Regions from separate parts of the Halomonas tibetensis genome, predicted to be linked through region 1. Evidence: predicted binding sites of a transcription regulator. Region 1 holds the regulator's gene; each other region holds the start of a gene.
The links. The regulator LexA, encoded in region 1, represses DNA repair genes until DNA is damaged. The targets are predictions, from matches to a motif close to TACTGTNTANNTANACAGTA.
Positions count from the first base shown of each region.

Region 1 (9,549 bases):
TGGGTCGCCGGAACCGGCGCCCAGGGTTCCGGCATTCTCTCCTCCATGGTCCAGGCCAATTGCCTGATCGAGATCGCCGCCCACCGCGTGTCCGTGGCCGCCGGTGAGGCGGTGACCATCCAACCCCTTTTCCGTTATCCGTGAGGCACTGACCATGTCACTGACCCATCTCAACGCCCGCGGCGAAGCCCATATGGTGGACGTCGCCGACAAGCCGGAGAGCCGTCGGGAAGCGAGCGCCTCCGGGCGCATCACCATGCTGCCAGACACCCTGGCGCTGATCGCCGAGGGCGGCCTGCCCAAGGGCGATGTGCTGGCCACGGCGCGCATCGCTGGTATCCAGGCTGCCAAGCGGACTCATGAGCTGATCCCTCTCTGCCACGCCCTGGCGCTGTCGAAGGTGGCCATCGACTTCGCCCTCAACGAAGTGGAGAGCTGCGTGGAGGTCACCGCCACCTGCCGGCTCAACGGCCGCACGGGCGTGGAGATGGAGGCACTCACCGCCGTCTCGGTGGCCTGTCTGACCCTCTATGATATGTGCAAGGCGGTGGACAATGGCATGGTGATTGACGCGATTCGCCTGGATACCAAGACCGGCGGCAAATCCGGCAGCTATCACCGAGGAGGCGGTATTGGCGAGACAGCGGATATGACAGTCGTCACCGGCGCCGAGGGTCCCATTGTTACCGGCCAGGGACACGATGGCCAGGTGGCCGTGGGGAGCCGCTGTGATATCGCCTCGCCCTGTATCCGCGTCAAGTGTCTGGCGGAACTGCGCGAACGGCTCGGTATCGGCGAACTTTCTGTACCGCTCTCCGATCTGGCTCGGCACGATGTTGGCGGCCTCAAGGTAGCCCTCAAGGCCCTGGACCCGCGCTTGGCGGGCCTCGATGAGGGGCGTGTGCTGTGTGCGGTAAATCAGGTGATGGCCGGGGATCACACACCGATCACTGATGATGACGAGGTGGCCTTCTTTCCGCCCGTCACGGGAGGCTGACTGCATGGCTGATGACACCGAACGTTATGACTCGACCATTCGCGTGCAGGAGGCGCCCTTCGATGCCGGTGTCGAACAGCATGCGCTGTTGGCCGGGCGCACCGATATTGGCGCGGTGGTCTGCTTCACCGGCCTGGTGCGCGACTTCAACGAACGCCCGGAAATCAACGCCCTGACCCTGGAGCACTATCCCGGCATGACAGAGTCGGCGCTGGCAACCATCGTCACCGAGGCTCAGGGCCGCTGGGCTCTGGACGGCGTGCGCGTGATCCACCGCATTGGACGACTGGCCCCCGGAGACCCTATCGTATTGGTAGCGGTGGCCAGCGCCCATCGACGAGCGGCCTTCGAGGCCTGCGATTTCATCATGGACTACCTCAAGACCCGCGCTCCCTTCTGGAAGAAGGAGCACGCCACAGAAGGTGACTACTGGGTCGCGGAGCGCCACTCCGACCACCAGGATGCGAGCCGCTGGAAGGCCTGATTCGCGCAAAATCACGAGGGATGGCAATGACAACACTGCCCCAGGAACTGATCGACGACTTTGGCAGGCGCGTGCGCTATGTGCGTATCTCGGTGACTGACCGCTGCGACTTTCGCTGTGTCTACTGCATGAGCGAGGAGATGACTTTTTTGCCTCGCGCCCAAGTGCTGACCCTGGAAGAGCTCGCCCTGGTGGCTCGGGCTTTCATCGAGCTGGGGGTAGAAAAGGTGCGCCTGACCGGCGGCGAGCCCCTCGTTCGGCGGGATATCGACCAGCTGGTTGAGCAGATAGGTGCGCTGCCGGGGCTTCGCGACTTCGCCATGACCACCAACGGTGCGAGCCTGCCGAAATTCGCTAGACGGCTGCGCGAGGCGGGGATGACACGGCTCAATATCAGCCTGGATTCTCTTGATCCCGAGCGCTTTCGCCAACTGACCCGCACCGGCGATCTCGCCCGGGTCATCGATGGTATTCGTGCCGCCCGCGAGGCCGGTTTCGAGCGGACCAAACTCAACGCGGTGATTCTCAAGGGACGCAACGACGACGAGGTGATCGACCTGGTGACGTTCGCCCGCGATGAGGGGCTCGATATCAGCTTTATCGAGGAGATGCCCCTGGGCGACGTATCCGACCATCGCCGCGACGAGACCTATTGCTCTAGCGACGAGGTCCAGGCGCTGATCGAGACTCGCTATCCGCTCACTCCCACTACCGAAAGCACGCTAGGCCCGTCGCGTTATTTCCGCATGGCCGACAGCGACACCCGAGTGGGTTTCATCTCACCTCACAGCCACAATTTCTGCTCCACCTGTAACCGTGTTCGGGTCACCGTCGAGGGGCGTCTGCTGCTCTGTCTTGGTAACGAACATTCGGTGGATCTCCGCCGCGTGCTGCGTGCCCACCCGGGGGATATCGAAGCTCTCAAGCGGGCCATCGTGGAGGCTATGCCCCTCAAGCCAGAGCGCCACCACTTTACCACCGACGGCGATGTTCACGTGGTCCGCTTCATGAACATGACCGGTGGCTGAGAGCCCGCTTTCGCGTGACTTTCCCAAGCGTTCCTGGTGGTCAAGGCGGGCATTAATAGCCCGCCATTCTTTTGTATAATCGCATGGCTTTTCTTGCCAATCCGGCCAAGATGCATATACTTTCTTCGATAACACAAACGCAACATACGTCTCGTTTTTCGGTTCAGGAGGGGATCCATGTCCAGCGAATCCTTGGAGCGTATCGCTCGCAACAAGAATGTCGCTCGCGCCGCCGCACGTCAGCTCAGTATGGAGCAGCTCCACAAGCTCTCCGAGGTGATCGAAGAGGTGATCGAGCAGAAAAAAGATGAAGAGCGTCATCGCCAAGATGAGGAGCTGCAGAAGGAGCGCAAGCGCTCCGAGATCCTCGAGGCTATCAGCGAGGCCGGTCTCTCCGTCGACGACCTGGTGCTCGACCCTCCTCGCCGCAAGCGCGGCCGTCCGCCGAAGAACGCCACCAAGACCTGAAGGCCCTGCGCCACGTCCCAAAAAGCCGCTCATCGAGCGGCTTTTATGCTTCGGTTATCCCACTCAGCTGTTCATCCCAGCTCGGTCGCCGAGGGCGCCTCAACGGCCAGGATTTGCAGGTGAATTTCCGGTAGGCGGCGTAGGTGATTGGCAAACCAGCCCACCAGCTGCGGCTGAAGCGCCAGGCGCAGCTCAGCCAGGGTGTCACCTGACAGCGATTCCAGTACTTCGTCAATCCAGTCGCTGAAAGCCTCTTCATCGATGGGGCTGGACTGGCTGGCATCCAGCATTAGCCGGCCGATACGCGTCCAGCCGCCTTCGCCGGTGGCAGTGACAGAGATCGCCAGATACAGGCTGCCATGGCGCGGCCCGGGCCTGTTGCCGGTCAGGCCAGCCAGCGGCGCCACGGCGTTCTGGCTTACGATACAGGGCGGCTGGGGGTGGCGGGCCTCTAGCGTCAGTCCCTCGGCATCCAGGCGTATCAAGTCGCCGTTAACTGGCGCCAGCGGTGCTTGAATTCCTAGCGATTCGGCCAGTTCGCAGTGGGCCCGCTGGTGGCGCGGCTCACCGTGAACCGGTAGCAGGTGGCGCGGCTTCACCCAGCCGTAGAAGGTGCGTAGCTCTTCCTGAGCGGGGTGACCGGAGGCATGCAGCTCCGGGTGGTTGAACTCGTCGAGCAGGGTCGCGCCCAGCCCCCTGAGACCGTTCTTGAGCCGCTCGATCATCAGCTCGTTGCCGGGAATCGCCTTGGCCGAAAAGATCACGCTGTCCCCCGCGCCCAGTTCCATGGCGTGATGGCGGCCGCGGGCCAGCCGGCTGAGCGCCGCACGGGGCTCGCCCTGGCTGCCGGTGGCGATCACGAGTACCTCGTTGGGGGGCAGGTAGCCGAGATCTGATACGGGAACCAAGGCAGGGAAGTCGTCCAGATAGCCCAGGCCGCGGGCCACCCCCACCATGCGCTCCATGGAGCGGCCCATCAGGCTGATCCGGCGGCCGGTGCGTTGGGCAGCACGACCGATGGAGAGCACTCGCGACAGGTTGCTGGCGAAGCAGGAGACCACCACGCGCCCCTTGCAGTGGGCGATGGTGTGCTCCAACGCCTGGGCCACCTCGCCTTCGCTGCGCGAGTGTCCCGGCATGGGGGCGTTGGTGGAGTCGCCGATCACCAGATCTACCGGCGCGATGGCGCGGAAAGTGGCCGCCGACATTGGGTTGCCGATCAGTGGCTCGGGGTCCAGCTTCCAGTCGCCGGTGTGCAGCACGCGGTATTCCCCGGCGGCCAGCAACAGAGCGCAGCTCTCGGGAATGGAGTGGGTCACAGGCAGGAAGCGAAGGGTAAAGGGGCCGGTCTCCATAGCTTCGCCAGGTTCGATGACCCGGATGGCGTCGGTGGTAAGGCCCCGCTCAACAAATTTTGCGCGCAGTAGGGCGGCGGCTAGCGGAGTGGCCCAGATGGGGCAGCCCCACTTAGGCCATAGCCAGGCGGCGGCGCCAATATGGTCCTCGTGCCCGTGGGTAATGATCAGCGCACGAGGGCGAATGCCCAAGGGAGTCAGGGTGTCCAGGTTAGGCACCTGGAGGGGGCTGTCGGGTAGGTCCTGACGTATCATCATCCCGCAGTCCACCGCGACCCACTCTTCTTCCTGGTCCCTTTCACCGTAACCATAAAGGCTCAGGTTCATGCCGATCTCGCCACAGCCTCCCAGCGGCAGGAAGTGCAGGGGAGGACGACGGCGAGGGCGAATCTGAACTCTGGGCTGTGGCATCGGGGGAAGTGGGCTCGGAAAGTGTGCCTTCACTATACGGGATGGGCCCGGGCAGCCACAACGCGTGCCGCTTCACGGGTGCCGGAACCCCCTGTTTTCGCTACACTGTCAGCCTGTACGCCTAGACGTTACTCCCAACCCAGCCAGAGTCACCTCATGTCACACTACTATCGCCTGGTGGTCTCGTGCCCCGATCGGGTGGGCATCGTTTCACGGGTGTCCGGATTCATCGCCGGCCATGGCGGTTCCATCACCGAGGCGAGCCAGCACTCCGACCTGGAGACCGGACGCTTCTTCATGCGCTACGTGATCCTGGCCGACTCCATCGGCATGCCCCCCGAGACGTTGCGCGAGGCCTTCGCCCCCATCGCCGAAGCGTTCGACATGACCTGGGCGCTCACCGATACTCGCAATCGCCCCAGGGTGGTGCTGATGGTCTCGAAGGAATCCCACTGTTTGGTGGACCTGCTCTACCGGTGGACTGCCGGCGAGCTCGACTGCGATATCGCCGCGGTGATTTCAAATCACGAGACCATGCGCGGCCTCGTGGAGTGGCACGGCATTGCTTATCATCACGTGCCGGTAAGCCCCGACGAGAAGCAGGTCGCCTTCGACGAGGTCGTGCGCCTGGTGGATGAGGTCCGGGCCGACTGCGTGGTGCTAGCCCGCTATATGCAGATCCTGCCGCAGTCGATCTGTGAACGCTATGCCGGTCGTGTGATCAATATTCACCATAGCTTTCTGCCCTCGTTCGCCGGGGCCAAGCCCTACCATCAGGCCTATGAGCGGGGCGTAAAGTTGATTGGCGCCACCTGCCACTATGTCACCGAAGAGCTCGACGCCGGCCCGATCATCGAGCAGGACATCCACCGGGTCACGCATTGCCACACCCCTGGCGATCTTGTGCGCTTCGGCCGCGACGTGGAGAAGTCGGTGCTGGCACGCGGGCTGCGCTGGCATCTGGAGGATCGCGTGCTGATCCACGGCAACAAGACGGTAGTCTTCGCCTAATCGGGCAAGCAGTGTTACGACGAGAGGCACTTCATGTCATTTTCTCAAGCGGTGATCGCCCCCTGGCTGCTGATGCTCTGTGGCCTGGTGTCGTTTCTGCTCTACGGCCTGGCGCTGGCCCAGCGACCCTGGAGAGCACTGCTCGCGGATACTGCGCTGCAACACCGCTGGCTTGCCGCCACCGTGGCAGTGCTATTGATGTGGCAGCTGCGCGCCCAGGCGGTGGACTGGCTCTCTTTGCACCTGATGTTCACCGCGCTGCTCACCCTGGTCTTCAAGGCCCCGCTTGCGCTCACTTCAATCCTGATCGTCAACCTCGCGGCGGTGATTACCGGTCGCGTCGACTGGCCGCTGCTGGGCGTCAACCTGCTGGTCACCGGGGTGATACCGGCGCTGGTCACGGTGCTGATCTGGCGACTCGTGGACCGCCGACTGCCCGATAACCTGATGGTCTTCATGTTCGTCTGTGGCTTTTTTGGCGCTGCGCTTTCGACGCTGGTCGCAGGCTTAGCGGCGGTGGGGCTTATGGCTCTTGGCGCCAGTGACGCCCACGCCCTCTACCAGGCCATGGAGTACGCTCGCTTCCTGCCGCTGTTGATGCCCTCCGAGGCCTTCATCACCGGCATGCTCATGACCATTCTGCTGGTTTATCATCCCAACTGGGTCGCCACCTTCAACGACCACCGCTATATCGATACCCAGTAGCATCGGCTAGTGTTTCGCACACCACATCAGCCGATCGGCAGCGTCAGCTGGCGGCGATGAGACTCCGGTAGCAGGCGGGCGCCGACGCCGAGCAGGCGAACCGGGCGGCGGCCACGTTCCCAGGCCTGTTCGAGAAGGCGGGAGAAACTCTCGGGGGAGGGGGCCAGGCCGCGGCTCTCCAGGGTGGTCAGGCTGAAGTCGTCGAAGCGCACTTTCACCACTACCCCGGCCAGGGGAGGGTGACCGTGGCGGGCGATGCGCTCCTCTAGTTTCTGGCAAAGCGGCGCCAAGGCCTGGCGGCAACTGGCGAGATCGGGCAGGTCCTGGGCAAAGGTGCTCTCTACGCTGATTGACTTGCGCTCGCGCTCCAGGCGCACCGGCCGCTCATCGATGCCCCGGGCCAGCTCGAAAAGCCGCTTGCCAAACTTGCCGAAGGCCTCGAGTAGCCGCTCCAGCGGCACTTCGCCCAGTGCCGCACAGGTGGTAATGCCCATGGCATCCAAGCGGGCACCGGTGGCGGGCCCCACGCCGTGGAGCTTTTTCACCGGCAGCGCCTGCAGGAAATCCTCCATGCGCTCCGGGGTGATCACCGTCAGGCCGTTGGGCTTTTCCCAGTCGCTGGCTATCTTGGCCAGGAACTTGTTGGGCGCCACCCCCACGGAGAGGGTGATGCCGGTGCGCGCGAGGCTCTCTTCCTTGAGCCAGCGGGCCATCCAGGTGGCGCTGCCGGAAAAGCGCTCCACCTCACTGACGTCGAGGAAGGCCTCGTCCAGGGAGAGGGGCTCCACCAGAGGAGTCAGCTCATGGAAGATCGCCTGGACCTGCTGAGAGACGTCGCGGTACTTGTCGAAGTTGCCGGGCAGCAGGGTGAGGTGGGGGCAGAGGCGCAAGGCTCGGGCCGTGGGCATCGCCGAATGGATGCCGAAGACCCGGGCGGGGTAGTTGCAGGTGGCGATGACCCCGCGTCGCTCGGGACTTCCACCGATAGCCAGCGGCAGTTCCGTGAGCGCGGGGTTGTCGCGCATTTCCACCGCCGCGAAGAAGCAGTCGCAGTCGGCATGAAGGATCTTTCTCATGGGGCAAACTCGGTAAGGGCCCTTGTCGGCGCCTACCCCAGTGCCTGGCCGCTGCCGCCGCGAATCACGCCCACCCCGATGCCCTCGATCTCCAGCGCTTGATGGCGCAGGTCTACCTCGATGGGAGCGAACTCTGAATTCTCGGCGCTCAGGGTGACCACGTGTCCGCTGCGCTGGAAGCGCTTCACGGTTACCTCGTCCTCCAGGCGCGCTACCACGATCTGGCCGTCGCGCACCCGCTCGGTGCGGTGCACGGCAAGCAGATCACCCTCCAGGATACCGACATCCTTCATGGAAAGGCCGCGGACCCTAAGCAGGTAGTCGGCCCGGGGCGTGAAGTACTCAGGGGGCAACGGGCAGTAGCGATCGATATGCTCGGCGGCTAGGATCGGGCTTCCCGCAGCCACTTCGCCGATGATTGCCAGCCCCTGCAGCGGGGCATCGCCCTCAGCGACGGGTTCCTGCTCCTGGGCGGGTAGGCGTATGCCGCGGGAGGTGCCTGCGATCATGCGGATGGCGCCCTTCTTCTCGAGCGCCCGCAGGTGCTCTTCGGCGGCGTTGGGAGAGCGGAACCCCAGGGCCCGGGCAATCTCGGCCCGGGTGGGCGGATAGCCAAGGTCCTGGAGGGTCTTGACGATAAAGTCATAGACGTTTTGCTGGCGCTGGGTGAGGGGGCGTGCCATGCGACCTCCGAGGCGGAATCGGCGACTGGGTGAATACGTTAGTGATCAAGTATACAGCATGTTATTCCATCCAGTAATGGGTGTTTTGCTGGCGCCCACCAGAAGCCTCCGTCGCGCTGATAGAAGTAAGGCTTCGTTTAAAACGCGTTGTCCCGCCGGGCATTGAGAATGGTGCTTCGGCTGGCTTACAATTCATTTTACGTTTGAAACACCTGTTTATGACCGGGATTCTTATCGGGACTCTATATCGGGACTTTCTATCGGGACTTTTTATCGGGACTCTCCAAATGGCCCAGACCGACACCGTCACCCGCATCCTTGATACGGCCGAGGTGCTGTTCGCCGAGCGTGGCTTCGCCGAGACCTCGCTGCGCACCATCACCAGCAAGGCCAAGGTTAATCTGGCCGCGGTGAACTACCACTTCGGCTCAAAGAAATCGCTGATCCAGGCGGTGTTTGCCCGCTATCTTGACCCCTTCACCGAGCGCTTTCACCGCGCCCTGGACGAGCTCCAGGCTCACTACGGCGACGAGGTGATCCCCCTTGAGGAGCTGCTGGAGACCATGGCGCGCAGCGTGCTGGAGGTGCCTGCGGAGCGCAACAGCCTCAAGGTCTTCATGCGCCTGCTGGGGCTCGCTTACAGCCAGGCCCAAGGGCACCTGCGCCGCTATATTCAGGAGGAGTACGGCAGCGTCTTTACCCGCTTCACCGAACTGGTTCGCCAGGCCACTCCCGAGCTTCCCGATGCCGAACGCTTCTGGCGCCTTCACTTCATGCTCGGCACGGTGATCTTCACCCTCTCCGGCCTTGACGCGCTCCGCGACATCGCCGAGAAGGATTATCAGGAACATGTCACGGTGCGCGATCTGATCCGACGCCTGCGCCCGGTGGTGGTCGCCGCCATGCAGGCTCCGCTGCCGACGCCGGTTACGCTGGCAGCCCAGGAAGCCTGAACGGTGCTTGATTGCCATGGGCGCCGGCGGCGCTGTCACTCCCGCTAGCGATGCCCTAGACTCTTGTCCCTTTAAACTCTTACCCCTTTCATGCCATGGAATCGATCATGCCCACGACCCTTGGTCCGGTGATGCTTGACCTGGAAGGTACCGCCCTCACTGCCGAGGAGCGCACGCTGCTGGCACGTCCCGAGGTGGGAGGGGTCATTCTGTTTGCCCGCAACACCGAATCGGCGGAGCAGGTGCGCGAACTGAGCCTGGCGATTCGCTCGGTCCGCCCGGAGCTGCTGCTGGCCATCGACCAGGAGGGTGGCCGGGTGCAGCGTCTGCGCCAGGGCGTCACCCGGTTGCCGTCCATGGCGCGACTGGCGGCGGGCG
Region 1 is NZ_JBHRSQ010000008.1:226,494-236,042, forward strand. Features, by position in the region: gene moeA (molybdopterin molybdotransferase MoeA) at 1-144, shown strand, start outside; gene moaC (cyclic pyranopterin monophosphate synthase MoaC) at 155-997, shown strand; gene moaE (molybdopterin synthase catalytic subunit MoaE) at 1,002-1,481, shown strand; gene moaA (GTP 3',8-cyclase MoaA) at 1,517-2,509, shown strand; gene ACFODV_RS06105 (H-NS family histone-like protein) at 2,687-2,977, shown strand; gene ACFODV_RS06110 (ribonuclease J) at 3,049-4,659, opposite strand; gene purU (formyltetrahydrofolate deformylase) at 4,900-5,754, shown strand; gene ACFODV_RS06120 (energy-coupling factor ABC transporter permease) at 5,788-6,459, shown strand; gene dinB (DNA polymerase IV) at 6,486-7,535, opposite strand; gene lexA (transcriptional repressor LexA) at 7,568-8,218, opposite strand; gene ACFODV_RS06135 (TetR/AcrR family transcriptional regulator) at 8,506-9,171, shown strand; gene nagZ (beta-N-acetylhexosaminidase) at 9,279-9,549, shown strand, end outside.

Region 2 (9,549 bases), on a different contig from region 1:
ACCATGATCCAGGTGCCATTTGGCTCGGGCATCATCTCGATCTCGACCATGATCGTTCTCCCGCCATGTCAGCTCAACGTAGTCCGATTGTCACCTACCTGCCGTAAGCCAGTGCCGACAGTGGCTGTACGATTCGATTGATCCCGAGCCGCCCAGAGGCCACCATGCCTCCTCTTTTATGAGGAGGTGCGAATGCGCGCACGCGGGTTTCTCTTGCTGATGGTCGTCGTTCCGGGGCTGGTACAGGCAGACGTGCTGATCGGCAGCTGGAACATCAAGCATCTCGGCTGGAACAACGACAAGGCGTTCGAGCAGGTGGCCCACGTGGCCAACCACTTCGACCTGCTGGCGATCCAGGAGCTGATGGATACGTCGGCCCTGGCGCGGCTGGAACGCAAGGTGGAAGCTCTCTCGGGCGAGGCGTGGTCGTCCATGGCCAGTCGTGATCTGGGCCGCTCCAGCTACACCGAGCATTATGCGTTCCTGTGGCGCGAGAGCGAGGTCGCCTACGCGGATGGCGCAGTGGTGTTCCTGGACCATGGCGATGTCTTCAGCCGTGAGCCCTATGCGGCACGTTTTCGCGATGTGGAGACAGGTGATCTGTTCACCGCGGCCACGGTGCACGTCGTCTTCGGCGACAGCGTCGGTGACCGCTTGCCGGAGATCGCGGCCCTGGCCGATTACTGGGAATGGCTGGACGCGATTGCCCAGGGCACGCCACGGGTGCTGATGGGTGACTTCAACCTCGCGCCACACCACGAGGGCTGGGCCGCCCTGCGCGCGTTGGGCGCTCAGCCGGCCATCACCAGCGGCCACTCCACGCTGTCCACCACGGCAGGCGACTATGCCAACCTGTACGACAACCTCTGGTACGACGCCGGCGACCTCGAGCCGAGTGATCGCGGCATCCTGCGTTTCCCGGATCTGCTGGCGTTGGATCACCAGGCGTCGCGCGCCCATGTCTCCGACCATGCGCCGGTCTACCTCGGCCTTCATGGCGCCCGGCTCGCGCTTCGGCATGTCGACGGCGGAGAGGCCCTGGCCGGCATCGCATCTCCGGTCTGCATCGACCTGAATGCCGCCACAGTGTTGCGGCTCGAGGACCTGCCGCACGTCGGGCCTGCCCGGGCCGAGGCCATCGTGAAAGGACGCCCCTGGGCGACGCCAGAAGAGCTCGCCATGGTGAACGGCATCGGCGGCGGTCGCCTGGAAGCGATCCAGGCGAGCGGCCTGCTGTGCGGGTGAGCGGTGAAAACGGATCTTCGGTCGCGCGTGACGCTGTCTCGATCAGAGCTGTATGCGGATGGGGCTGCATAAAGGCCAAGTTGCCCATAGCGTTATCACGGGAGCGGATGCGGGGTTCTTGAAGGCCGTCGATCTGCCCCGTCGGTGTCGGGAGGCGACCACCGTGCGCTATGTTGCACTGCACAATAATCCCTGTTAATCTGTACAACATCAGAGCGGGGATCTCCCGTTCGTTATGAACCCGGGGGTTCTTCAGATGAGCAACGTTAACTTCGACACCAAGCAGTTCGAGACCATGATGTTCGGCCCGGCACGCGCCTTCGCTGCCCTCTCCGTCGACTTCACCGAGAAGCTGGTCAACGCTCAGCTTGACGCCGCCAAGTCCTACACCGACACCAACCTGGCGCAGCTGCGCAGCCTGATGGAAGTCAAGGATGCCGAAGGCCTCAAGAGCTACATGGAAGGCCAGCAGAAGGTCGCCACGGAACTGACCGAGCGCCTTAAGGCAGACACCGATAAGGTTGTCGCCCTGCAGCAGGACTTCGCCAAGGACAGCCAGAAGCTGACCGAAGAGAACGTCCAGAAGGCCCAGGAAGGCATCAAGGAAGCCACCGAGACTGCCACCAAGGCCGTCAAGGAAGCGGCGCCCAAGGCTGCCAAGACCGCCTAATAAGGCACCCGCCGGCCTACATAGGCAGGACGCGATACCCGAGGCCACCGATCCATGATCGGTGGCCTTTCGCATGCAGGGAGGGCGAAGGCTGTACGGGGTCTGTGATGCCGTGAATCAAGGGGGAGGAGCAACGAGGCTCACGCTTCGGCTTGCACCTGGTTGCGGCCTCCTTCCTTGGCCCCGTACATGGCCTGGTCGGCGCGTGTGACCAGCGCCTTGCGAGTGTCGCCCGATCGCCAGGTGGCCACGCCGACGCTAATGGTCACGCCTCCCAGCTTACCCAGGTCCAGTGCCTCGGCGCTCTGCCTGAGGCGTTCGGCGAGATGCATGCCGCCGACCAGATCGCAATCGCTGGCCAGCACGATGAACTCTTCGCCGCCCCAGCGGCTCAGGTGGTCGGTGGGGCGCAGGAGGTTCTGCAGAACACTGCACAGCGTTATCAACACCTCATCGCCGGCTTCGTGTCCCTGGGTATCGTTGAAGTGCTTGAAGTGATCGATGTCAAAGAGCAGCACGGCGAAGGATCTGCCGTGACGTTCGGTGGCATTGAGCGCGGCATCGATCGCCTTCTCCATGCGGTAGCGGTTCCAGGTGCCGGTCAGGCCGTCGCTGTAGGCCAGGCTCTTGAGCTTTTCATTGAGCTTCATGATCTCGTGGCTGGAGGTCAGCACGGCCAGGTTCTTGGCGAGGTCACCGGCGGCACGGCACTCGATGGCGCGCCAGGCGAGGCTGCGCCCCCTCACCTCTTCCTGCCACTGGGCAAAGGAGCGGCGGGGCGTCAGGACCAGCTGCCCGTCGCGGATCATGCGGGTATCCTCGGGCTTGCCGGCCCAGCGCTTGCTGTGGCGTTGCTCGGGGCGAAAGAACATCAGCCACTGGACCGACTCGGTGGGCAGGGGCACGGCCAGCAGGCCGCAGAGGTCACCCTCCTGCCAAGGTGCCAGGGATGTCGTCGCCAGCGATTGGGTGTACCAAGGGATGTCGTGAGGCTGGTGGCGGCTCAGCCAGCCGGCCATGGCGAACAGGTTCTCCTTGGCCGGCAGAATTCCCATCCCACTGCTCTCTTTCCCGGTGACCAGGGCGATGCCACTGGCCTCCAGCAGTTCCATCCATTGCGCGCCGTGACGCTGGATCAGGTCATCCGGTCCGAGAAGACGACCGCTCTCATCAGAGAGAATCTCGTTGCTGTCGTGGATGCCGTGAAGGAGCTGGGTGTCCGCTCGGGTGCGCAATACCCTCAGCCGCTGCATGGCGATCTGGACCAGGGTGCACAGCGCATCACGCAGGTCGGCCTCCAGAACCCTGGGCGCCAGGCCCTGACAGGCCAGCAGGCCCCAGAGCGTCTCCTCCTCGTACATGGCGATCGACAGCGAGGAGCCGACGCCCATGTTGGTGAGGTACTCCTGGTGAATCGGCGCGACGGCACGCAACACCCCGCGCGACATGTCCAGTGGTGCGGCCTCATCAGGGCCACAGGGCGGCACAACGGGAACCGCCGGCGCCAGGGCGTCCGGAATGCTACGCACCCGGTTCATGTCGTAGAGCCGGCGCACTTGGGGAGGAATGTCACTGGCTGGAAAATAGTGATCGAGGTAGCTCTCCGCCACGGGCAGACACGTCTCGGCGATCACGCGGCCGTTCCACTGCTCGTCGAAACGGTAGACCATCACCCGCTCATGGCCGGTCCACGCCTGTACCCGCCGCGTCAGGGCATCGAGAAGGGTATCGGTGTCGTTGATTCTCCTGACTTCGACCAGCCAATCGTTCACCTTGTCCATCAAGAGATGCCCATCCGGGCACATCTGGAATTCCATTTCCACGACGACAGCATCGCCACTAGGATAGGCCACTACATGGTAACGGCGGCGCTTGCCCTGCACATCGCCCTGGGCGGTGGCGGTGAGAACGGAAGCAGAGCTGTCCTTCTTCACCAGTTTAGTTTCCAGGAAATCCATCAACTCGTCGCCCAGTACCGTCCTTGGCTCGCCGGCCAGGACATCCGCCACGCTGATACCTAGGAAATCCTCGACATTGGCACTGACCTGACGAATTCGGCCCAGGTCGGCATCCATGCTCACCAGGCAGCCCATCGGCTGGATAGCGCCGGGGATATGTACTGGCTCACGGGCACAGGCCTCAAGGGCAGCAGCGATCTCGGCATCGCTGTAATGGGTGTTGGGCACGCGCAAGCTCCATGCGGTGGGGGTCAGAGGATGGCCAGGGTAGTGACGGGTCGCGAAGGGTGAGGCTCTAACTTGACTTCGCGAAGGCCTGATGCGCCATGCTGACAGTGGCAGTCTCGCCCTGTCCAGCGCGCCTCTCGATCATTTCCCAGTGATGCCGTACATGTACCCTCTGGGACGTCCGGCGGGCGGACCATCCTGACGCTATGGGGGTGATCGTCTGGAGCGGCTTCAGGTGAGCGGCCTGCTGTGCGGTGGATGAACCACGACCCTCACGGTGTAAGAGATCGCTTACACCGAACGACAGCGATGTCTTCTGTCGCTCACGCCGCCATTGCACCATGTTGAAGGTGGCGTATGAGTCACGTTGCGTTGACCAACTGCCTTCATAGTCGCCAGGGAGGGTGGGCCCAGGGACGGGCTTTTTGGATTTTGCGTACCGCTGGAATTTCCCCCATCGCCCCGGTCAAGACCGGGGCGATGTCGTGTCGGTTCTTGCATGCGCGCGACTGCCTGCTGATACTGTACGTCTGTACAGTACAAAAGGATCGCCCGCATGTCGAGTCGCCAGACCCTCTCCGCCACGCTGATCGGCCGCGCCCAGAGCGTGACAGCCACGCACCACCAACCCCTGTTCGGCAGCCGCGTGCGTGCCGGGTTTCCCAGCCCCGCCGATGACCACCTCGACACCGACATCGATCTTCATGCCCATGTCGTGAAGCACCCGGCGGCGACCTTCTTCGTCCGCGCCGAGGGCGACTCCATGCGCGGCGACGGCATCCACGACGGCGATCTGCTGGTGGTGGATCGCAGCCTGGAGCCTGCCCCGGGTCGCGTGCTGATTGTGGCGCTGAACGGTGAGTTGACCGTCAAGCGCCTCGAGCACATCGGCCAGCGGCCCCACCTCACCGCCAGCAATCCGCGCTATCCGCCGATCCCGCTGATGGGGCAGGAGGCCCAGGTGTGGGGCGTGGTGACCCACGTCGTCCATGCGCTGGGGGGAGGGCGCCCATGATCGCCCTGGTGGACTGCAACAACTTCTATGTCAGCTGCGAGCGGGTCTTCGATCCGCGGCTGGAAGGCCGTGCGGTGGGGGTGCTCTCCAACAACGACGGCTGCGTGGTCGCCCGCTCCAACGAGCTCAAGGCCCTGGGCGTGGAGATGGGCGCCGCCCTGCACCTGTTGCCGCCCCACATACGCCGCCAGGCCGTGCTTCTTTCCAGCAACTACGCGCTCTACGGCGACATGAGCCGCCGTGTCACCGAGACGCTGGGCCAGTTCTCGCCTCACGTCGAGGTCTACTCCATCGACGAGAGCTTCGTCGGCTTCCAGGGCTTCGCCCCGGCCACGCTGGAGGCGCGAGGCCATGCCCTGCGCCAGACCGTGCGCCAGTGGACCGGCATTCCTGTCTGCGTGGGCTTCGCGCCGACCCGTGTGCTGGCCAAGCTGGCCAACCGGGCGGCCAAGAAGATCCCCGCCTACGAGGGTGTCTGCAAGCTCGAGGCGGACGGCCCCGACACCCGGTCGCTGCTGCAACAGTTGCCCGTCACCGAGCTGTGGGGAGTAGCGAGGCGCACCGGCGAGCGCCTGGCCCTGATGGATATCAAGTCCGCATGGGAGCTGCGTGAGGCCGACCCCAAGCGGATCCGCCGCGCCTTTTCGGTGGTGATGGAGCGCATCGTCTGGGAGCTGCGCGGGCGGTCCGCCATCCAGCTCGACGACATGGCCGCACCGAAGAAACAGATCATGGTGTCGCGCTCCTTCGGTCGCATGACCAGCGACCCCGCCGACCTGCGCGAAGCCGTCCGCCAGCACGCCGCCAGGGCAGGGGAGAAGCTGCGCCGGCAGGGCGGCGTGACCAGCGCCGTAATGGTGTTCGTGCGCACCAACTCCTTCCAGCTCGATCAACAGCAGTACCGCAACAGCGTGGTAGTGCCGCTGATACGGCCCACCGACGACACCCGCGAGATCGCCCAGGCCGCGGCCCACGGCCTGCAGGCCATCTTCCTCAAGGGCTACCGCTACCAGAAAGCCGGCGTGATGCTGCTCGACCTCAGCGCTGATGCCAGCCGCCAGCTCTCGCTCGATGAGACACCGCAGAGCGAGGCCGACCGGCAACGCAGCCAGCGGCTGATGGCCACCATGGACAAGCTGAACAGTGAGCTGGGCCGCGATGCCGTCAGGCTAGGTTTACCGAGACAAGGCAACGCCTGGACGTTAAGGTGTGATCGGAGGACACCGAGGTACACGACGCGGTGGGATGAATTGGTCAGGGTGAGGGGATGAAGGAGCGAATGGCAGCGATCGACCCAAAATCGACACGCGGGGAAAGGCAGCTTGCGCGTTCATCCGATATCAGGCCGGGCGGTCTAATACCTGTTATGCGTAATCGCCTAGCGTATAGATTAAATAAACATGTGGCATGGAGATATCAAATGAAGAAAGTAGTATTGTTGTTCGTGACATCATTTGTTTTTTGGTCTGCACTTAGTTTTGCATCACCTTTGATCAACCAGTGGACAGGTACAGGTGCAGATGCAGATAAGATCTTTTGTGAATACGGTGACGGTGAGGTGAAGGTTGTATACGGGAATCAAAACTGTCCTATGTCTAATTAATTATCGTCTGCGCATGACAAGTCAAAGCACTCGGACGCAGCATAGCTGCGCCGGTGTTTTAGGTTTTATATTAGGGAATTATGAAAGACTGCTTTTGGCCGATACCTGACTTATAGCTAGATATTGGTTCAATGAGTTATCCACTGTTGGCAGTGCGCACCAGCCGTCTTTAACAGAGCCTCCTCATGGGTGGTTGTCATCAAGCTCGCTTGCCTTGAATCTTCACGCCCGAAGGTCAGTTGGAACGTGTAAAAGCCGTTGGTCTGATCGGTTACCAGATCGGTGGTCATGCCACCGAGATCAAACAGCTTGAGCGAGCTGCCCCTGACCTCATCATGAAATATCTTCTTCTTTGAAAAATTCTCCTATACTTTCATTCAAGCTCTTGCTCAGGAGATCTCACATGGCACCCAGTCAGAAAGGCGGCCGCGGCAACGACGCCAAGCCCAAGAAGTGAGGTGGTCCTATGCCACGCTCCTTCAATCAGCCACCAGCCTGGTCGAGCAAGCCCGGCGGCTGGGACACCACCGGCACCCGCGAGGTGTTCCCCAGCACCTCGCCCCTCGGCATCCCCGATCTGATGCCGCAGAGCTTCTCGACCCTACCCGAGAGCTTCCGTCTCCAGCCCTACCGCACCAAGCGCGTCGATGAGGATCGCGACATCTGCCACTTCTACCTTGATGACTACCGCTTCGAGACAACATGGAACAAGCCCAACGCCGCGCTGGTCCACCTGCGCCGCTACTGGGCCGTGATGACGCCGGATTTTAGCCTATACCCGCAGTGGCCCACGGTGGTGAATCAGTGGAACACCTACCGCAGCCGCTGGCTGGGTCGCTGGTGGCAGAGTAAGGGGTTGAGGGTGATCCCTACCGTGAACTGGAGCGATGAAGCTAGCCACGCCTACTGCTTCGACGGAATTCCGCCGGGCCAGATCGTCACCATCGGCGTGCCCGATGCCCGCCGCTCGCATGTGATGGAGCGCTACCGCGCCGGCGTTGAAGCCATGTGCGAGCGTCTGCGACCGCGGATGGTGATCGTGTATGGCTGCTCGCCTGTGGAGATAGACGCCCCGACGCTGGAGGTCGCGCCTGACTGGCATCGACTGCGAAGCGTGAGCCGCAAGCCGAAGGCGAAGCGCAGCAAAGCTGCTCAGATGGGGGAGGGCGCGTTAGTCCACCGACAATGCGGAGACGCCCAACGGGGACACAGCCGCCCCCGCGCTGACGCGCCGGGGCATTTGAAGCACCCGCGCTCAGCAGTGCAGTCCTTTCGCGATTGTTTGGAAAACCACATTTCCGGCCTCAACCCTAAACTGTAGGTATTCAATGTTCTCAGGCGAGAATCGTATATTGACGTGCCTGCCTAGCGGCCTTGTTGGCGCCAGCAGGCGTCCTGATATCCAATCCGCAGGGATTGGGCTTTGCATGATTTGGCGCTTCCCCTCCAGCGCCACCAAGTAGAGCTGGTTATTCACGACCTCCCAGGTGGCGATATATTGGCGGTAACAGGCTGTAGTGTTAGTGATATCGCAGTATTCATCCAAAGGGTGGGTATACTGTGGCTCATATCGCTCTATCAGGTGGTGATGTTTTGGTAGCCCGGGGGTCTCTTCAAGGAGGAAGGTTTTGCCTTGCCAGATGAGCTCATCCTTTATTTGCTTAGTCATTGGTCTTGCCCCTATTCTGCGTCGAGCCTGGACGCCTGAAGGTTGAGTGTAAGATGGGCAGTGTGACGTAGACTTTTTTATGATCTCAAGACTCACCTAACCTAAGACTTCTCAGACGGCTTATTTTTCGCAGTTCTGACTTGGTGACCTTGGTAGGCTTCAAATATTGAGTAGTCTCGATGGGGTTCGAGCTTGCCACTGCGTGCTCGGCATCTGCCTCAGGCGGTAACGGCATGATAACCGCCGAGCTAATTTCACCTGCAGCATGTGCACATTGTATCCGGTCCAGCGCCGACTGCGGCGACTCCCGGCCTATGAGCACTCGGCTAGCGACGTCTCTCAGCCCTGAGAGCCGCTTTCGCGGCGACACATCAATACGACTCATCCACGATGAAAGTATGGGTTCTGTGGTTAGCTTATAAAATCCTCCCCAGCCTTCGATTATCACCTCGGCCACTGAGTCGCCTTCATCTGCCCATGCTAAAAATATGTCAATCAGCTGATCCTGAGCTCTATCTGGACACCAGCCAAGGCAGTCCATTGAATTTTCAAAATCCCTCAACAGTTCCTCAATAAAATGCTTCCTGGCGTGCATATCAGTCGCTTTCGCCTCGACATACTCTGATAAAGGTTTTTTTTCTGCTGTCGAGAGTGGCTCTGTGCGAGGCTTCAGATTCTGGGTAGGCTCGACGAGGTTGGAGCCGGCCCCTGCGGGCTCGGCATCTGCCTCAGGCGGTAATGTCTCCTCAACCATGTTTCGATCATGCCCGGCGCCAAAACCGTCACGCTGCGGGTCGTCGGTCGCCTTCGAGGTTTCCTCTTCATTCGAAGGCTCACTGTCGCCACTGCTGAACAGGTATGCGCTCAAGCGGTGAAAGCCTTCGTCTTGGGCTTTCTCCAAGTTAATTCGCTCACGCTCACTACGAACTAATGCCTCGAGGGGAGCAACACCTTCAGCCAGAGTGCGATCCAGTGTGCCTATGATGCTTTTTATCCAATCGCGGGGCAGGGTGTGCTGACCGGCCACCCAATCCCTGAAAAGGCGGCACCGCAGTAGCTCGCGAATCTCATCAGCCGCCCCGGCCACCGCCATGCCCGTGGGATCTCCGCTATAGGCAGCCGATTCATAGAGTCCAAGGAGTTCCTCTACGAGAGTTCCTG
Region 2 is NZ_JBHRSQ010000017.1:72,298-81,846, forward strand. Features, by position in the region: gene ACFODV_RS12985 (hypothetical protein) at 1-50, opposite strand, end outside; gene ACFODV_RS12990 (helix-hairpin-helix domain-containing protein) at 193-1,245, shown strand; gene ACFODV_RS12995 (phasin family protein) at 1,502-1,915, shown strand; gene ACFODV_RS13000 (sensor domain-containing diguanylate cyclase) at 2,056-4,101, opposite strand; gene ACFODV_RS13005 (LexA family protein) at 4,658-5,116, shown strand; gene ACFODV_RS13010 (Y-family DNA polymerase) at 5,113-6,387, shown strand; gene ACFODV_RS13015 (DUF4417 domain-containing protein) at 7,186-8,040, shown strand; gene ACFODV_RS13020 (hypothetical protein) at 8,474-9,549, opposite strand, start outside.
Region 2: the regulator LexA is predicted to act here: its motif matches at 4,622-4,641, upstream of ACFODV_RS13005 (LexA family protein).

Region 3 (9,549 bases), on a different contig from region 1:
CAGAATGCTGGATTGGGACTTTACCATCGTTCAAGCGCTTCCCATGGAGATGATTGGCGGGAGTTCGCAACGCTAGGGGCACTTGCGCGAGTCAGGAAAACCGTCTGGCCCAGCTGCCAACCCTGCTGGCTTGACCATAGCAGCATTCCCGGAATGCGCTCAAGCGGCCATTTGTCCGATGCCGCTGGCTTCGTCGGTAACGATGACACTCCCTCCCGCATGTCTATATGCAGCCGCAACGCCATCACTGAGACAAGCGCCCATCATTCCTCCCCATGACGCGCTACCGCTTTGCCGGTAGTATTCTGCAGGTCTGCAGGGACACGTAAAACCACACAGGATTAACGGTAAGCATGGGAGCGAAGCGATGTGCTCGGTTGCCAGGAGTCGTCTGGCTGATCCTGGTGGTGGGCATCCTGCTGTCGATGACTTCCGGCCACCAGGTTTACCGCAATGCCGAATCAAAGGCGCTGGAGCAGTTCAGCTTTGCCGCCGATCAGGTTGCCCTTAGGATCGACGAGCGTCTTTCCGCCTACGCGTTGGTGTTGCGCGGTGCCGCGGGGCTGTTTGACGCCTCCGAGGAGGTCGATCGAGAGGAATGGCGCACCTACTTCGACAAGCTGCGCGCTGCGGATACGCTCGGCTATATTCAAGGCATCGGCTATGCGCAGTGGATTCCTGCCGCCGCGCTTGCCGCCCACCAGGCCAAGGTCCGCGCCGAGGGTTTCCCCGACTACCATATCCATCCTGATGGCCCTCGCGACACCTACACCTCAATCGTTTACCTCGAGCCCTTCGAGGATCGCAACCTGCGAGCCTTCGGCTATGACATGTTCTCGGAGCCGGTGCGCCGCGCCGCGATGGAACAGGCCCGCGACACCGGCAGGGCGGCGCTGACCGGCAGGGTCATGCTGCTTCAGGAGACCGACACCGACATCCAGCCCGGCACCCTTATGTATGTGCCTGTCTATCGGCAGGGGGCTCCGGTCGATAGCGTGGAACGACGTCGTACAGCACTGATCGGCTGGACCTACAGCCCCTATCGTATGTACGACCTCATGGAAGGCATCCTTGGCGACTGGGAACAGCAAGATGGTCAGGCAGTCGGCCTGCGCATCTACGATGGCGACACGACGGCAGAGGATCGACTGCTGTTCAGCAATAAACCGGCCCAGGCCTTCAGTGGCTCCAGCCAATTTCTTGAGCATCGCCAGACCGACTTCAACGGCAACCGGTGGCTGCTGGCCTTCGATCATTTAGCCCCCGGTCAGGCCGTCACCGCCGGGGCCGCCTGGATAACCTTCGCCGGCGGTCTGATCATGACCGCCCTGCTCGGTTCCCTGGTGTTTTCACTGTCCACCACACGGGCCCGCGCCCTGCGTATGAGTGAAGTCCTGACGCGCACCGTGCGTGAGCGTGAACAGGAGCTCGAGTCGTTGCTGACTCGGCTTCAGACCATCGCCGACCGTGTGCCCGGCATTGTCTACGAATACCGCCTGTTCCCTGACGGCCGCTCCTGTTTTCCCTATGCCAGCGATGGCATACAGCAGGTGTACGGCATTGCACCCGACGCGCTCAGGGAGGACGCCAGCCCAGTCTTCTCGGTGATCCATCCCGAGGACCTCGACGGCGTGGCAGCCTCCATCCAGCATTCCGCCGAGACCCTCACACCTTGGCGCCATGAATATCGGGTCATCCTTCAGGATCGCGAACACTGGCTGTTCGGTGACGCATTACCCCACCGGGAGACGGATGGCTCCACTACGTGGTACGGCGTGATTACCGACATCACTGAACGCAAGCAGTCGGACTTCGCCCTGCGCGCCGCCCATCTCGAGGCAGAGCGCTTCCGCAAGGCCCTCGACCATGTGGGCTCTTACATCTATATGAAGGATCGCGACTCTCGCTATACTTTCGCCAACCGCGTCACCCTGGAAGCTTTCGGCTGCTCAGCAGAGAGCCTACCGGGAAGCGAGGACAGCCGTTTCTTCCCCAGCGATGTCGCACGCCGCCTGCGCAAGATTGATGCTCGGGTATTTAATGGCGAGTCGACCACCGAGGAAATCACTGTCAGCGACTCGAAAAGTAAACGAGTCTATCTGGAGCTCAAGACCCCAATCCGCGATGATGACAACGACGGAGGGATCACCGGGCTACTGGGCATCTCCACCGATATCACCCTGCTCAAGGAACACGAACAGCAGCTCGAACACCTGGCCCACTACGATGCCTTGACCGGGCTTCCCAATCGTGTGCTGCTGGCCGACCGCCTGCACCAGGCCATGGCCCAGGAACATCGCCAGGGGCGCCACCTGGCGGTGGCCTATCTGGACCTGGACGGCTTCAAGCACATCAATGACCGCTACGGCCATGCCGCCGGCGACCAGCTGCTGATCACCCTGTCTCGTCGCATGAAAGCGATCATGCGTGAGGGCGATACCCTGTCGAGATTGGGAGGCGACGAGTTTGTGGCCGTCTTGCTGGACCTGGACGACGAGTCCTCCGCCACCGCCATTTTCCAGCGCCTGCTGGAAGCCACCTGCCTGCCCGTCTGGTATGAGTTCCATGAACTTCAGGTTACCGCCAGCCTCGGCGTGACCTTCTACCCCCAGTCCGATCCCATCGAAGCGGACCAGCTGTTGCGTCAGGCCGACCAGGCCATGTACCAGGCCAAGCTGGCCGGCAAGGGCCGCTACCACCTCTTCGATGCCGACCACGACCGCAGCATCCGCAGCCATAACGAGACCCTGGAGCGTATCCAGCAAGGCCTGCAGCAAGGCGAGTTCATCCTTCATTACCAGCCCAAGGTCCATATGCGCACTGGCAGAGTCATTGGGGTCGAGGCGCTGGTGCGCTGGCAACATCCCGAAAATGGGCTGATGTCACCGGCCCAGTTCCTCCCGGTGATCGAGGACCACCCCCTGTCGGAAGCGCTCGGCGAATGGGTAATCGGCACCGCCTTGGCCCAGGCGGCCACTTGGAAGTCCGCGGGGGTCGAGCTGCCCGTCAGCGTCAACGTCAGCGCTCGCCAGCTGCGCCAGAGGGATCTCGTACCGCGTCTGAGATCCCTGCTTGACCGACATCCCGAGTTGGCCCCCGGCACGCTGGAGCTGGAGATCCTCGAGACCAGCACCCTCGGCGATCTGGCGCTGGTCTCCAGCCTGCTCGAAGGAGCCCGTGAAATCGGCATTGAGGTCTCGCTGGATGACTTCGGGACCGGCTATTCCTCACTGACCTACCTGAAACGCCTGCCGGCCGGCACCATCAAGATCGACCAGAGCTTCGTGCGCGATATCCTCGACAACCCTGAGGATCTCAAGATCCTCGAAGGGGTGCTGAGCCTGGCAATCGCCTTCGACCGGCAGGTGATCGCCGAGGGCGTGGAAACCGTTCGCCACGGCGACATGCTGCTGCGCGTGGGCTGTGAGTTTGCCCAGGGCTTCGGCATTGCCCGCCCCATGCCGCCCGAGGCGATCCCAGCATGGCTGCTGCACTGGCAACCCCCGGCGCACTGGTCCGGCCTGCCGATCATCGATCACAACTCGAGGCCTCTGCTCTATGCCAGCATCGAGCACCGCGATTGGGTCCGGCGGCTTGTGTCAGCGCTCACGTCGGAGGGCCTCGAACACCCTCCGCTTGATCCGTCACGCTGCCACTTCTGCTACTGGCTCGATCAGCTCCGTGATTCTCGGGGTTCGGACATCGACGAACTGGACAGTCTGCACCAGCAGATACATCGGCTGGCGGAGAGCTTGTGTGCCCTGCAGGACAGCGGCGAAGAACAGCAGGCCATCGATGGGCTGCCGGAACTTTATGCCCAGAGCGACGCCCTGCTGGAAGAGGTCGAGCGCCTGCTCAACTGACCATAACTGGCGCTCGTCATGGCTCCTCAAGACTTGCCGGCGGTAAAGCCCCCGTCGACCATCAGGGTAGTGCCGGTGACGAAGCTGGCCTCGTCGCTGGCCAGAAACAGGAAGCCGTTGGCCACCTCCTCCGGACGGCCCAGGCGGCCGATGGGATGCAGGCTGATCAGCCCCTGAATCATGTCGTCATCCAGTGCCTCGAGCAGCGGCGTATCGATATAGCCGGGGCCGATGGCATTGACCCGCACGCCCTTCGGAGCAGCTTCGATAGCCAGGCTACGGGTCATGTTGACCACCCCCCCCTTTGCGGCGGTGTAGGCGGCAGCCTGGGACTGTCCGAACACGCCAAGGATGGAGGCGCAGTTGACGAGACTGCCACTGCCTTGCCGATACATCACCCTGAGCGCAGCCCGGGCGACCCGGAAAACGCCGTTGAGGTTGATGTCGATGATGCGCAAGAACTCCTCGTCGCCGACCTCGTCGGAGGGCGCGATGCCGCCGATGCCGGCGTTGTTGAACACCGCGTCCACGCCGCCGAGCTCCTCCACGGTCTCCGCAAACAGGCGGCCGACCTGTGCGGTGTCGGTGACGTCGCAGGCCTTGAACAGGCAACGCCCGGCGTGCTTTCCGTCCAGTGCCGCCGCGTGTGAGGCTCCTTCGCTCTCCTCGAGGTCGGCGATGACCACGCTGGCGCCTTCCTCCAGGCAGCGCTCCACGCTGGCCAGACCGATACCGCTGGCCCCACCGGTGACGATGACACTCTTTCTCTGCATGCGCATAAGTCGCTCTCCTCGACGATGATGAACCAGGCAACCCGCGCGACTCCCGTTACCTGAAGGTGCCTAGGCACTTCAGTGTAGCCAACTCGCGATCCGTGTCTCGCGGCTTGCCTTGCCTTGCCTTGCCTAACAGTCCCATTGTGCCAGGACGCTGCTCAACCCGTCTTGACTCGCATCAGCTCGCCCCAGCGCGTGGTGTAGCGGGGCGTGCGATGCTCGCAGCGCAGCGTCCAGGCATTGCCCTGGCGGGGCAGGCCGAAGCGCACCGTATCGCGCCCCATCTCGCGGTTGAGCCGATCCAGGGTGGCCATCAGACGTTGGCTGCGTGCGCGGCGTGCATCATCATCCGGCGTCTCCAGCAGCGAGGGCTGAGTGCACTCGGCGTCTACCAGGTCGAGCAGCATCACCCCGCATTTCTGGTAGCGGTAGCCCTCGAGGAAGATGGCCTCCAGAGCGCGGTTGGCCGCCGCCAGCAGCTCGCGGCTGTCGGCGCTGGGACTGGGCAGCGCCACCAGGGCGGCGTTGCGGTACTGGGGTTCACCGGCCAGGAAGGGGTGGGTACGGAGGAACACCTGCACCGCCCGGGCCAGGCTGCCCTGGCGGCGCAGCTTCTCGCCGGCGCGGGCCGCGTGCTGGCGGACCGCCGCCTCCAGTTCGTGGCGCTCGCCGGTGAGCCGGCCAAAGGAGCGCGACACCAGCAGGCGTCGGCGCGGCTCACTCATGTCCTCGAGCACGATGGCCGAGCGGCCGCGCAGTTCCCAGACGAGGCGCTCCATCACCACCGAAAAGCGGCTTCGCACCCAGCGTGGGTCGGCCTCGCGCAGCTCCCAGGCGGTGGTGATGCCCATCAGTGCCAGCCGCTCGGCGCTGCGCCGAGCCACACCCCAGAGATCCTCCACCGGACAGGCCGCGAGCGTCCGACGGGTCGCCTCATCGTCGGCATCCAGGCGGCAGACTCCTTCGAAGGCCGGCTCGCGCTTGGCCAGGCGGTTGGCCAGCTTGGCCAGCACCCGAGTCGGCGCCAGGCCCACCCCCACGGGAATGCCGGTCCAGCGGCCCACGGTCTCGCGCAGGGCACGACAATGAGCCTCCAGCGCCTCCTCGGGAAAGCCGTCGAAACCCACGAAACTCTCGTCGATGGAGTAGGGCTCCACGTCCGGCGAGAACTCCGTCAGCACCTGGTTGACCCGTCGCGACATGTCGCCATAGAGCGCATAGTTGCTGGAGAGCAGCACCGCCTGGCGGCGCACAGCGGGCGGCAGCAGGTGCAAAGGCGCGCCCATGGCCACGCCAAGCGCCTTGAGCTCCTGGGAGCGTGCCACCACGCAACCGTCGTTATTGGAGAGCACCCCCACCGGCCGCCCGGCCAGGCGCGGGTCGAAGACCCGCTCGCAGCTCACGTAGAAGTTGTTGCCGTCGACCAGGGCAATCATGGCGCCCGCCCCAACAGATCATGGAGCACATGGGTGACCACGCCCCACACCTCGCACTCGCGCCCGGCCAGGGGAATCGGCGCGAAGCGCGGGTTGCTGGCCACCAGCCACACCGCCGCGCCGTGCTGCTCCAGGCGTTTGACGGTGGGCTCCCCCTCCAGAGCGATGACAATCACCCGGCCCGGAAGCGGCTCCAGACTGCGGTCCACCACCAGCAGGTCACCGTGGTGAATGCCGTCGCCGAGCATGGAATCGCCCTCGGCGCGCACAAAGTAGGTGGCCGCCGGGCGCTTCACCACGTAGGCATGCAGGTCGATCTCCGCATCCAGATGATCGTCGGCGGGGCTGGGAAAGCCTGCCCGCACCCGACAGCCCATCAGCGGGCGGAGCGGCCCCACCCCCTCGCTGGCGGCGCGCCCGACGACGCGAACCCTCGTTCGAAGCAAGAACGACATGAACATCTCCCTGAATACTGTAATTCCATACAGTATCAGGCAGAGAGAAACGCTTGGCAAATGCCCCGCCCCTCGCTCAACGGAGCAGCGTGCTAACGTAGCGTCAGGTCGCCAGAGAGCGCCTCGCACGACAACAACAACGACAACGCACGCCGAGAGGTCTCCCGCCATGGAACGCCGCACTCACCCGCTGCTCACCGACCGTCCCTTCAGCCCCAAGGGCAAGGTGGTCTCCGCCCGCGAGGCAGTGGAGTTGATTCGCGACGGCGACGCCGTGGCCACCGGCGGCTTCGTCGGCATCGGCTTTGCCGAACACCTGGCGGTGGCCCTGGAGGCGCGTTTCCTGGAGAGCGGGTCGCCGCGCGACCTCACCCTGATGTATGCCGCCGGCCAAGGCGACGGCAAGACCCGCGGACTGAATCATTTCGGCCATGAAGGGCTCGTGGCCAGGGTGATCGGCGGCCACTGGGGGCTGGTGCCGACGCTGCAGAAGCTGGCCATCGAGGGGCACATTCAGGCCTGGAACCTGCCCCAGGGGGTGATCTCCCACCTGTTCCGCGACATCGCCGCCGGCAAGCCCGGCACTCTCACCCGGGTGGGACTCGGCACCTTCGTCGACCCGCGTCTGGAAGGCGGACGAATCAACGCCATCAGCACCGAGGAGCGAGTACGGCTGCTGATAATCGACGGCGCGGAGACCCTCTTCTACCCGGCGCTGCCGCTGCAGGTGGCGCTGCTGCGCGGTACCACCGCCGACACCCTGGGCAACGTGACCATGGAGCGCGAGGCGCTGGTGCTGGAGGCGCTGGCCATCGCCACCGCGGTGCACAACTCGGGGGGCCTGGTGATCGTGCAGGTGGAGCGGCTGGCCGAGTCCGGCACCCTGCACCCCAAGGAGGTGCGGATTCCCGGGGTGCTGGTCGACTGCGTGGTGGTGTGCGACGAACCCGAGCACCACTGGCAGACCTTCCGCACCCTCTACAACCCGGCCTACTCCGGCGAGATCAGGGCACCCATGGTCGCGCCGGAGCCCATGGCCCTCTCCGCGCGCAAGATCATCGCCCGCCGCGCCGCCTTCGAGCTTACGCCCAACAGCGTGGTGAACCTGGGCATCGGCATGCCGGAAGGGGTCGGCGCGGTGGCCAGCGAAGAACGCATGTTGGAACTGGTGACGCTGACCGCCGAACCCGGGGTGATCGGCGGCCTGCCCGCCGGCGGGCTCGACTTCGGCGCCGCCCTCAACACCCAGGCGATCATCGACCAGCCCGCCCAGTTCGATTTCTACGACGGCGGCGGCCTGGATATCGCCTTCCTCGGCATGGCCCAGGCCGATGCCGCCGGCAACGTCAACGTCTCGCGCTTCGGTAACCGCCTGGCCGGTGCCGGCGGCTTCATCAACATCAGCCAGAACGCCCGCCGCGTGGTGTTCATGGGTACCTTTACAGCCTGCCGAGAGGAGCTTGTGGTGATCGACGGCGCCCTGCGCCTGCCCGCGGGCGGCCACCCCAAGTTTGTCGGCGAGGTGGAGCAGCGCACCTTCAGCGGCGCCCTGGCCGCCGCCGACGGCAAGCCGGTACTTTACGTGACCGAGCGGTGCGTCTTTGCGCTGACGCCCAAGGGCCTCGCCCTCGTCGAGATCGCTCCGGGAGTGGAACTCGAGCGCGACATTCTCGCGCAGATGGGCTTCACGCCGCTGATGCCCGAACCGCCGCAGGTGATGGACCCGCGCATCTTCCAGGAAGCACCAATGGGCCTGCGCGAGACGCTGCTTGAGCGCCCGCTGGCCCAGCGCTTCCACTTGGATGCGGCGGACGAAGTGCTGTTTATCGACTTCGAGAACCTGCGCGTGGACACCCAGGCCGACGTGAACGCCATCGAACGAGAGGTGGAGGCGCGGTTAGCCCCGCTCGGCCGGCGAGTCTATGCGGTGGTCAACTACGATCACTGCCGCATCGACGACGCAGTGCTGGGGGCCTACACCGAGATGGTGCGTGGCCTGGAGGAGCGTTTCTATACCCGGGTCACCCGCTATACCACCAGCGGCTTCATGCGCCGCAAGCTGGGCCATGCCCTGGAGGCGCGGGCCGTGGCCCCGCATATCTATCAGAGCGCCCCCGAGGCCGAGGCGCATCTCCACGACGGCGATGGCTGACGCCTTGCCTCAGCCATCGAGTTCGAGGGCCTCCACCGGCACCGGCCGCCCAAACAGGTAGCCCTGCAGGATTCGGCAGCCATGCGCCAGCAGCCAGTCTCGCTGCGCTACGGTCTCCACGCCTTCGGCGACCACCTCCAGCTGCAGGCTCTGAGCCAGGGCGATGGTACTGGCGACGATCGCCTCGCTGGCCTCATCCTCCAACAGGTCGCGCACGAAGGACTGGTCGATCTTGAGCTGGTCCAGCGGCAGCCGCTTGAGATAGGCCAGCGAGGAGTAGCCGGTGCCGAAGTCGTCCAGCGCAAAGCGCACGCCCCACTCACGGAGCTCCAGAATCCGGCTGCGCGCCTCGTCCCGGGCCTCGAGCAGCAGGCTCTCGGTCACCTCGAGCTTGAGGCGGGAGGCCGGGGCGCCGGTCGCCTCGAGGATCTCCAGCACGCGCTTGACGAAATCCGGTTCGCGGAACTGTCTTGGGCTGACGTTGACCGAGAGGCTCATCACCGCCCGCGCCGGATCTGCGGCCCAGGCCGCCAGCTGCCGGCAGGCGGCCTCCAGTACCCAGTGGCCGATCGGCACGATCAGCTGGTTCTCCTCGGCCAGGGGAATGAACTCATCGGGCGACACCAGGCCGCGCACGGGATGCTGCCAACGCAGCAGCGCCTCGACACCGACAACGGCACCTCGCTCGTCCACCTGAGGTTGGTAGTGCAGGCGCAGCTCATCGTTGGGCAGCGCCTGGCGCAGATCCGTCTCGAGTCGCGCACGGGCCTGCAGGCGCACCTGCATCTCGGGGTCGAAAAAGGCCATGACGTTGCGACCCGCCGCCTTGGCCTGGAACAGCGCCATGTCGGCCTGCTGCAGGATATC
Region 3 is NZ_JBHRSQ010000007.1:182,453-192,001, reverse strand. Features, by position in the region: gene ACFODV_RS03730 (SRPBCC family protein) at 1-27, opposite strand, end outside; gene ACFODV_RS03725 (EAL domain-containing protein) at 354-3,863, shown strand; gene ACFODV_RS03720 (SDR family NAD(P)-dependent oxidoreductase) at 3,890-4,642, opposite strand; gene ACFODV_RS03715 (Y-family DNA polymerase) at 4,798-6,075, opposite strand; gene ACFODV_RS03710 (LexA family protein) at 6,072-6,530, opposite strand; gene ACFODV_RS03705 (acyl CoA:acetate/3-ketoacid CoA transferase) at 6,700-8,682, shown strand; gene ACFODV_RS03700 (bifunctional diguanylate cyclase/phosphodiesterase) at 8,692-9,549, opposite strand, start outside.
Region 3: the regulator LexA is predicted to act here: its motif matches at 6,546-6,565, upstream of ACFODV_RS03710 (LexA family protein).